Regions from separate parts of the Ancylobacter sp. TW_SC_1 genome, predicted to be linked through region 1. Evidence: predicted binding sites of a transcription regulator. Region 1 holds the regulator's gene; each other region holds the start of a gene.
The links. The regulator PhoB, encoded in region 1, activates phosphate uptake and scavenging genes when phosphate is short. The targets are predictions, from matches to a motif close to TGTCATNNANCTGTCAT.
Positions count from the first base shown of each region.

Region 2: a site for PhoB is predicted at 1,189-1,205, ahead of AC1PZ7_RS06790 (YdcH family protein). Genes of this name have one in related genera too.
Region 3: a site for PhoB is predicted at 1,564-1,580, ahead of AC1PZ7_RS14815 (ArsJ-associated glyceraldehyde-3-phosphate dehydrogenase). Genes of this name have one in related genera too.

Region 1 covers NZ_CM166365.1:436,598-439,867, reverse strand. Annotated here, with positions in the region: gene pstB (phosphate ABC transporter ATP-binding protein PstB) at 1-796, shown strand, start outside; gene phoU (phosphate signaling complex protein PhoU) at 822-1,535, shown strand; gene phoB (phosphate regulon transcriptional regulator PhoB) at 1,573-2,274, shown strand; gene AC1PZ7_RS01975 (bifunctional transcriptional activator/DNA repair enzyme AdaA) at 2,328-3,270, opposite strand, start outside.
Region 2 covers NZ_CM166365.1:1,478,598-1,481,867, forward strand. Annotated here, with positions in the region: gene AC1PZ7_RS06785 (propionyl-CoA synthetase) at 1-762, opposite strand, end outside; gene AC1PZ7_RS06790 (YdcH family protein) at 983-1,159, opposite strand; gene AC1PZ7_RS06795 (YdcH family protein) at 1,374-1,580, shown strand; gene AC1PZ7_RS06800 (redoxin family protein) at 1,707-2,192, opposite strand; gene AC1PZ7_RS06805 (protein-disulfide reductase DsbD domain-containing protein) at 2,330-3,163, opposite strand.
Region 3 covers NZ_CM166365.1:3,178,288-3,181,557, forward strand. Annotated here, with positions in the region: gene AC1PZ7_RS14805 (sensor histidine kinase) at 1-561, opposite strand, end outside; gene AC1PZ7_RS14810 (substrate-binding domain-containing protein) at 565-1,449, opposite strand; gene AC1PZ7_RS14815 (ArsJ-associated glyceraldehyde-3-phosphate dehydrogenase) at 1,667-2,710, shown strand; gene arsJ (organoarsenical effux MFS transporter ArsJ) at 2,713-3,270, shown strand, end outside.

The DNA of each region.
Region 1 (3,270 bases):
CGACATCGCCTCCGCCGTCAATCGCGCCACCGCGCCGTCGGCCGAGTCCAAGCTCAAGGTCGAGAAGCTCAACTTCTATTACGGCGACAACCATGCGCTGAAGAACATCAACTTCGACATTCCCGAGAAGCGCGTCACCGCGATGATCGGGCCGTCGGGCTGCGGCAAGTCCACGCTGCTGCGCATCTTCAACCGCATGTACCAGCTCTATCCGGGCCAGCGCGCGGAAGGGAAGATCCTGTTCGACGGCGCCGACCTGCTGAGCAAGGATCTGGATTCCACCGTGGTGCGCTCGCGCATCGGCATGGTGTTCCAGAAGCCGACGCCGTTCCCGATGTCGATCTACGACAACATCGCCTTCGGCGTGAAGCTGCACGAGCGCCTCAACAAGGCGCAGATGGACGAGCGCGTGGAATGGTGCCTGCGCAAGGCGGCGATCTGGGAGGAGACCAAGGACCGTCTCCACACCTCGGCGCTCGGCATGTCCGGCGGCCAGCAGCAGCGCCTGTGCATCGCCCGCACCATCGCGGTGCGTCCGGAAGTGATCCTGCTCGACGAGCCGACCTCGGCGCTCGATCCGATTTCGACCTCGAAGATCGAGGATCTGATCGACGAGCTGAAGCAGGAATTCACCATCGTCATCGTCACGCACAACATGCAGCAGGCGGCGCGCTGTGCCGACATCACCTCGTTCTTCTATCTCGGCGAACTGATCGAGGTCGCCGCGTCGAACGAGATCTTCACCAACCCGCGCGAAGCCCGCACCCGCGACTACATCACCGGCCGCTTCGGCTGAACGCACGACGAGAGAGGCCTGACCCATGACCGAACATATCGTCTCGTCGTTCGACACCGACCTGAAGGAACTCGGCCGCCGCGTGGTCGAGATGGGCGGACAGTCCGAACGCCTTGTCGCCGACTCCGTGCAGGCGCTTGTCAAGCGCGACAGCGAGCTCGCCCAGAAGGTGATCGTGCTCGACGGTCCGGTCGATCTGTTGCAGCGGGAGATCGAGGAGAAGGCGGTGCTCATCATCGCCCGCCGCCAGCCGCTGGCCGGCGACCTGCGCGAGATCGTCGCCGCCATGCGCATCGCCAACGATCTGGAGCGCATCGGCGACCTCGCCAAGAACACCGCCAAGCGCGTCCTCGCCCTCACCGGCGAGTTCCATCCGCAGAAGCTGGTGCGCGGCGTGGAGCACATGTCGACCATCGTGCTCGAGCAGCTCAAGATGGTGCTCGATTCCTACGCGAGCCGCGACGAGACCCGTGCCTTGGAAGTCTGGCAGCGCGATGGCGAGGTCGACGTGCTCTACACCTCGCTGTTCCGCGAACTCCTCACCTACATGATGGAGGACCCGCGCAACATCTCGCTGTGCACGCACCTGCTGTTCTGCGCCAAGAACATCGAGCGCATCGGCGACCACGCCACCAACATTGCCGAGACGATCCACTATCTCGTCACCGGTCAGCTCCTGACGGAGGAACGGCCGAAGCAGGACACCAGCAGCCTGACCAGCGTGGCGTTCCCGGCCTGAGGCCCCCGGTGCCCCACGAACGATCGGGAACCAGACCATGCCGACCAATATTCTGATCGTGGAGGATGAGGAGCCCCTCACCCTCCTGCTGCGCTACAATCTCGAATCCGAGGGATATGCGGTCGAGAGCGTCGGGCGCGGCGACGAGGCCGAGACCCGGCTGCGCGAAAGCGTCCCGGATCTGCTGATCCTCGACTGGATGCTGCCGGGGCTCTCCGGCATCGAGCTGTGCCGGCGCCTGCGCGCGCGCCCCGACACGGAGCGCATGCCGATCCTCATGCTCACCGCGCGCGGTGAGGAGACCGAGCGGGTGCGCGGCCTCGCCACCGGCGCGGATGACTATGTCGTCAAGCCCTTCTCGGTTCCCGAACTGGTGGCGCGGGTGCGGGCGCTGCTGCGCCGGGCCAAGCCCGAGCACATCTCGACCCTGCTGCGCGCCGGCGACATCGAGCTCGACCGCGAGACCAAGCGGGTGCACCGCGCCGGCCGCGAGCTGCATCTCGGCCCCACCGAGTTCCGCCTGCTGGAATTTCTCATGCAGTCGCCGGGACGGGTCTATTCGCGCGAGCAGCTGCTCGACGGCGTGTGGGGACAGGACGTCTATATCGACGAGCGGACGGTCGACGTGCATGTCGGACGCCTGCGCAAGGCACTCAACCGGGCGCGTCAGCCGGACCCGATCCGCACCGTGCGCGGCTCCGGCTACTCGTTCAACGAGATGTTCGCCCGGGCGCACTGACGGGCCGTCCAAGCTGCGCATCGGCCGGGATGATGCGGGGGGGTGGCGTCGCATCACCCCGTCGCGGCGACCCTGTCGCGACCCTGCCGGTACTGCTGCTCGATCTCCAGAAGCCGCTGCTTGCGCCAGAGCCCGCCGCCATAGCCGGTCAGCGAGCCGTCCGCGCCGATGACGCGGTGGCAGGGGATCACCAGCGCGATCTGGTTGGCGCCGTTCGCCCGGGCGACGGCGCGGATCGCCGAGGGCTGCCCCATCCGGCGGGCGATTTCCGAATAGCTCACCGTCGCGCCGGGTGGAATCTGCCGCAGCTCGGACCAGACGGCGCGCGTGAACGCGCTGCCGTCGAGTGCCAGCGGCGTCCGGAAGGCGGCCGACGTACCGGCGAAGAAGTCGGCGAGCTCGGCGCGGATCTGCTCGGTGGGGGCGTAACCGCCGATTCCGAGATCGCCGCGCGCCCGCTTCCGCAGCCGCGCGATCTCGGCCGGCAAACCCTTGCGCTCGATGAATTCCAGCAGGTGCAGATGGGAGGCGCTGCAGATGGCGATCATGTCGCCAAGCGGCGTGCTGATCCAGTCGGCCAGCAGCGTGCCATGCCCGGCGATGTCGCCCGGCGCGCAGCCCATGAGCCGGGCGAAGGCGGCGCGGAAGGCGCTCGCCGACTGGAAGCCGGCGTCGTGCTGCGCGGTGATGACCTTGCCGCCGTCCGAGAGCGTCTCGAAGCCCTCTCTCAGCCGCCGGTGCCGCGCCATTTCGAGGAAGGTCATGCCGAATTGCCGCTTGAAGCTGCGTCGCACCGTCGACAGGTCGAACCCCATCCGTGCGACATGGTCCTCGCTCCAGCGGCGCGCGGGATGCTCATCGAGCGCGGCGAGCAGTGCCCCGATCGCCGGGTCGGCGCTCGCCGCGGGCTGCAGCGGATGGCAGCGCCGGCAGGGGCGGAAGCCGGCCTCGATGCACTCGCCGACCGTCGCGACGAAGGTGCAGTTCTCCGGCCTC
Region 2 (3,270 bases), 1.0 Mb from region 1:
TTTCCCGGTCGTGCCGGAGGTGTAGAGGATGTAGAGCGGATCGGTCGCCTCGACCGGCACGCAGTCGGCCGCGGTGCCCTCGGCGATGATCCGCTCGCGCATCTGTGCCCAGTCACGGTCGCGGCCGGGCTGCAGCTTGGCTTCCACCTGCGGGCGCTGGAAGATCACGCAGGCGTCGGGCTGGTGCTTCGCCATGGTGAGGGCGAGGTCGAGCAGCGGCTTGTAGGTGACGATGCGCGAAGGCTCGATGCCGCAGGAGGCGGAGAGCACGACCTTGGGCTGCGCGTCCTCGATGCGGCTGGCGAGTTCCGCCGCGGCGAAGCCGCCGAACACGACCGAATGGACGGCGCCGATGCGCGCGCAGGCGAGCATGGCGAACACCGCCTCGGGGATCATCGGCATGTAGACGACGACCCGGTCGCCCTTGCCGACACCGAGTTCGCGCAGCATGCCGGCGAGCACGCTCACCTCATCCTTCAGTTCGTCAAAGGTGACGGTGCGCTTCGCCCCGGCGACCGGGCTGTCGTAGAAGATCGCCGGCTGCGCGCCGCGTCCGGCCGCGACGTGGCGGTCCACCGCATTGTGGCAGACATTGGTGGTCCAGCCGGGGAACCAGCGTCCGTAAACGCCGAGGTCTTGGTCGAATACCCTCCGGCCTTCCTCCATCCAGTCGATGGCACGGGCGGCATCGCGCCAGAAGGCCTCCGGGTCACGGATCGACTGGGCGTAAATGTCGGGGTAGCGGCTGCCGGAAGCGGTCATCGCTGGCGTCTCCCAAGGATATCATTTTTGTTATCCGCGACATTCCCGTGTCTCGGGCCGCGTTGCAAGAACGCTCAATTGCTTACGTCCTTCGTCGAGTGCCGTGTCTCGCAAGGATCGAGGATTTCAGGGGCCCGAAATGCGAACCGCCGGCGTAACGCCGGCGGCCGAGGATCGTCCCGGTTGATGCGGTCGACCCGGAGTGTCCGGATGGCCCGGCCTAATGGAGCGTCGCCCCTTTCAGCCGCGCGATTTCATCCTTGAGGTGCAGTTTGCGCAGCTTGAGGTCGGCGACGCGTACGTCATTGGTCGACGGTCGGGTGACCTCGTCACGTAGTTGCTTCTCCAGTGCCTGGTGGCGTCGTTCCAACTCCGCAACATGCGACTGCATGGACATGGACACGATCTCCTGTCTTCCGAAGTGAACGTCATCAGTCTGTCACGAGCGCACCCGGCTGTCGACGAAACGATGCGCTGCGCTGCACCATGGTAGCCGATGGTAGGGCGGGTGGTGACGGGCGGTTGCAGCCGGCCATCAGCGCGGCAATACTCTCGCCGGCTCCCGCAATGGCCGGGGCGAGTCGGGGTTTTGGGTCGAGCGTTTGACACAGATGACGGCGGATGAGGAACGCGAGTTCCTGGCTCTTCTCGAGCGCCTGCGGCAGGAACATCGCGATCTGGATGTCGCGATCGAGGCGTTGCAGGAAATGCCCGGCAGCGACCAGTTGCAGCTCGCGCGGTTCAAGAAGCGCAAGCTGCTGCTCAAGGATCGCATCGGTTATATCGAAGACCAGATCTGTCCCGACATCATCGCCTGACGGCGCTGGCCGCGGCTCTTGCTGCTTCATTCCGGACGGCTGCAGGCCGGTCAGGCATTGCTCCGCGGACGCAGAACGATCCCGGCGCGACGGCTGCGCCGTCGGCCGGGATGATGATTGACCGGCTCAGAACTGCGTGAGCAGCACGTCGGCATTGGTCTTGTCGGCTTTGCTGGGCACGTCCTCGACATTGAGGATCAGCACCTCGCCGTCGTCGACCAGCATGGAATAGCGCTTGGAGCGCACGCCGAGACCGGCGGCCGCGGCATCGAAGTCGAGGCCGAGCGCCTTGGCGAACTCGCCATTGCCGTCGGACAGGAACACGATCTTGCCGCCGGCGTTCGACGCCTTCTCCCACGCCTCCATGACGAAGGGATCGTTCACCGCCGTCACCGCGATGGTGCTGACACCCTTGGCGAGAATTTCTTCCGCGCGGGCGATGAAGCTCGGCAGGTGGTTCTTGTGGCAGGTGGGTGTGAAGGCGCCGGGAACCGCGAACAGGACGACCTTCTTGTTGTTGAAGATCTCCTCGGTGGATTTCGGCACCGGGCCGTCCGCGGTGGCGACGCGGAAGGTGACGCTCGGCAGCTGGTCGCCGACCTTGATCGTCATGGGATGTTTCCTTTCATACGCTGTAAATCGGGCGGGAAACGGAGCCCGCCGCATGGCCGCGCGGAAAGGCGCCCACCGCGACCGGCGGGCCCGGTCGAGGGGTAGAATAGCCATTTCCCGCGTATCGGGAAGCCGTGTCAGCGTGCGGAAAGGGGGGCATCCACCTCGATCGCACGGTCGCCGTCGACGAGGGTGAAGCGCAGCCGTGCGCCGGCGATATCCGATCCCTTTGGCACGCCATCGACGGGAAGCCGGAAAGTCGTGAGCCCGTCCGGGCCGGTCTCGCGCTCCGGCAGGGGCAGCGCCCAGTCCTCGTTGGGGCCCTCGATGAAGAGGTCGGCCTTGCCGGCGTCGAGGACCTGCGTCTCGACGCGGATCGACGGGCCGTTCTCGCCCTGGCTGAGCACGGCGGCAGAGATCCCCGGCTCGCCCGCCTTGCCGAGCGCGGCGCGGCGCGGCACCGCGGCCAGTGCCTCGGTGAGCGCGGAAGGGGAGGTCGCGGCGCCTTCGGCCGGAAGGTTCAGCGCGAGCGAGGCATTGGCCGGCTGGCAGATCTTGCCGCAGACGGCGAAATCGAGATTGAGCTTGAGCTCGACCGGCTTGCCCGGATCCTTCGGCGTGATGCGCAGCGGTAGCACCACGTCCTTCTTGTAGCCGATGGAGAAGGAACCGCCATCGTCGAAGCGTATCGGCGCCGGCCACAGGACCTCGATGTCCGCGACGTTCTGCGAGCCGGCCCAGTCGAAATGCGGCGGCACGCCGCTGTCGCCGGGATAGCGCCAGTAGGTCTTCAGGCCAGGTGTAAGCCGGATTTCCACGCCGCCGAGCAGCGTCCCGCCGTCGGATGCGCCGGCAACGAGCCGCGCGGCGGTGCCGCCGGGCGAGGACCAGTCCGACATCGGCTCGGCCCAGGCAGCGCTCACGCCCATCAGGGGCGCGGCGGCAAGCGTGCAGACGGCGAGGGATCTCAAGCACAAAAGCATGGCAATGCCGTAGCGCCTCGCGGCCGGATGGGAAAGCGCTCGCGGTCGCACTTTCATGTGAGGCTGGCCGTGCGATCGAGGCTGCGAGTCTGAGC
Region 3 (3,270 bases), 2.1 Mb from region 1:
CGCCAGCAGCAAGGTCAGAACTCCGTTGGTCAGCACCAGCGCCGTCAGCACATCCCGCCGCTCGATCGCCAGATGGCGGGTATCGAAGCTCGCATAGATCGTTCCCACCTTTCGCCCGGGATAGGCGAGCTCGCGCTGGGCATGGGCGCGATCCGCTCCGGAATCGAAGCGGAACGTCTCCCGGTCCGTGGCGGCGACGATCGAAGACGGCACGCTCGTGCCGACCGGATGGGCTCGCGGATCGGAGGCGGCGATCACATGATTGTCGGCACTGGCGACGATCGCCTCCACCGGGCGCAGGCTCTTGTTCAGTTGCTGCGCCCGCTCGATCGCGTCGAAGACTTCCCAGACATCGTCGCGCAGGATCGACGGCGCCACCGCCGAGGACAGCCCGTCGAGATAGCTCTGGGTGAGTTCGCGAAGATGGCGCCCTTGTGTGTCGTCGAGGCGTGACAGCACGCGTTCGGAGAGGACGACACCGACAAGAACCATGAGCGCGGCGACGGCCAGCGGCACCTTCAGGGCCACCGGCCAGCTACGGGGATCGAGAGACGGAGGCATCGGTTAGCCCTCGAGCGCGACGATGGCCGCCTTCGCGGCGATCGTGTCGAAGAGGTCGGCGTCCTCGCGCGCGAAGCCGTCGAGCCGCAGCATGGCGAGGATGGCGCGTCCATCCGTGTCCTCGGACATGTTCAGCAGCGCGGCGGACAGTCGCGCGAGGTGCTCCTTGTCCACGGCGATCCGTGGGGCGGCGATCGGCGGGAAGCCCAGCCATTCGGAACGCCGGAGGATACGGGTGCGAGCGGTAAGTTCCGGCTCCAGCTCGGCGACCACCTCATAGACATAGCCGTCCACCGATCCGGATGCCGCCAGCCCCGAGGCGACGGCACGAATGACGTTCCGATGGCCATAGGTGAAGAATGTCCGCTCGAAGAAGGTCTCGGGCCGGGCATGAGCCTCGGCCAGAGCCGCGCGCGTGACCAGGAAGCCGGAATTGGAATCGGGATCCGAGAAGGCGTGCACATCGCCCTTGAGGTCGGCGAGGCCTTCGGCCCGGCGATCGGCATCGACGATCAGATAGGACTGATAGAGCGGCCTGCCGCGCCATCGCGGCACGGCGACCAGCTGAAGCTCGGTCTCGTGCATGACATAGGGGTAGCCGCAGATCCATGCCGCGTCGATCTGTCTCGAAATAAGGAGAGCAACGATCTCCTGATAGGTGCGGCGGGTGACCAGATTGACCGGAACACCTGTCGTCCGCTCAAGGTATGCTTGGAGACGACCAAGCAATTCCAGATCGGACGTAAGAAAGACGGGCGTTAAACCGAAGCGTATTTCTGATGATTTCGCCTGAGGCAGGCGAGGAAATACCGCAAGAGAGGCGAAGAAAGACGCCAACCCCGTCAAGAATACGCGCCGATCCGATCCGAAGACGGATTTCCGAGACATGGCGTTTCCTGTTTGTAGTTCTTCTTGTTCCAGTCAGGCTACCTTGTTTTGGCGTCTGCGGAAATAGATGACGCGATCACAAGCGCCGACATGGGCCGACCCACGGCATATGGGTGTCACCGAACTGTCATTCCCGGCTGGTACGGCGCAGCGGGTCTGCGAAACGCACGCACTGATGTGAGCGCCGGACACGTCAATCATCCGAGGGGATCTGGGTATGAGGGTCGGCATCAACGGCATGGGGCGGATCGGGCGGCTGGCGCTGCGGGCGGCGATGGGGGCTGCCGAGCGGCAGACCAGCGATCCGCGCGCCGGCAACCGGCTTGATGTCGTTCATTTCAACGAGATCAAGGGCGGCGCCGCGGCGACCGCGCATCTCATCGAATTCGACAGCGTGCAGGGACGCTGGCGGACGCAGATCGAGACGCCCAGCGAGGAAGCCGTCACTATCGCCGGCAAGCGCATTTCCTTCTCCGCCCACGCCGCCCCAGCCGATATCCCGTGGGGCGACCTTGGCGTCGATGTCGTGCTGGAATGCACCGGCAGGTTCCTTACCCCGTCCGTCCTGCAGGGCCATCTTGAGCGCGGCGCCAAGCGGGTGATCGTCGCCGCGCCGGTGAAGGATCCCTCGGTGCTCAACGTCGTGGTCGGCGTCAACGAGCATCTCTACGATCCGGCCGCGCACCCCATCGTCACGGCGGCGTCCTGCACCACCAACTGCCTCGCCCCGGTGGTGAAGGTGGTGCATGAGGCTATCGGCATCCGGCACGGCCAGATCACCACCATCCACAACCCGACCAACACCAATGTCGTGGTCGATGCTCCGCATAAGGACTTGCGCCGCGCCCGTTCCGCCATGCTCTCGCTCCAGCCCACCACCACGGGCAGCGCCACCGCCATCGCGCTGATCTATCCCGAGCTGAAGGGCAAGCTGAACGGCCATGCGGTGCGCGCGCCGGTACTCAACGCCTCGCTCACCGATGCGGTGTTCGAGATGCAGCGCCCGACCAGCGTCGAGGAGGTGAACGAGCTGTTCCGCGCGGCTGCCGAAGGTCCGCTCGCCGGGATTCTCGGTTATGAGCCGCGCGCGCTGGTCTCGGCCGACTATGCCCGCGACACCCGTTCCTCCATCGTCGACGGCCTCTCCACCCTCGTCACCGACGAGACGCTGCTGAAGGTTTACGCCTGGTACGATAACGAGATGGGCTACGCCTGCCGCATGGTCGATCTCGCCTGCCACATGCACAAGGTCGGGATCTGAACATGACGGGAGCATCGGCGAGCGGGCTGCGCAACTACGCGATCGTGACGGCGGCCTATTGGGGCTTCACGCTCACCGACGGCGCCCTGCGCATGCTGGTGCTGTTCACCTTCTTCCAGCTCGGCTACTCGCCCTTCACGCTGGCCTTCCTGTTCCTGCTCTACGAGGCGGCGGGCATCGGCGCCAATTTCATCGGCGGGTGGCTGGCGGCGCGCTACGGCATCACGCGCATGCTAACCGTGGGGCTGGTCACGCAGATCGCGGGCTTCCTCCTGCTGTCCGCCGCCTCTCCCGAATGGGGCAGCACGCTGCTGGTCACCTGGGTGCTGCTCGCGCAGGGCGTGTGCGGCGTCGCCAAGGACCTGACCAAGACCGCGTCCAAATCGGCGATCAAGATCACGGAATCGCAGGCCGGCGGGGAGGCCGAGGGCCGGCTGTTCAAATGGGTCGCCTGGTTCACCGGCTCGAAGAACGCGATGAAGGGCGTCGGCTTCTTCCTCGGTGGTCTGCTGCTGCAGTTGGTCGGCTTCCGCTATGGGCTGTGGCTGATGGCGGGGGCG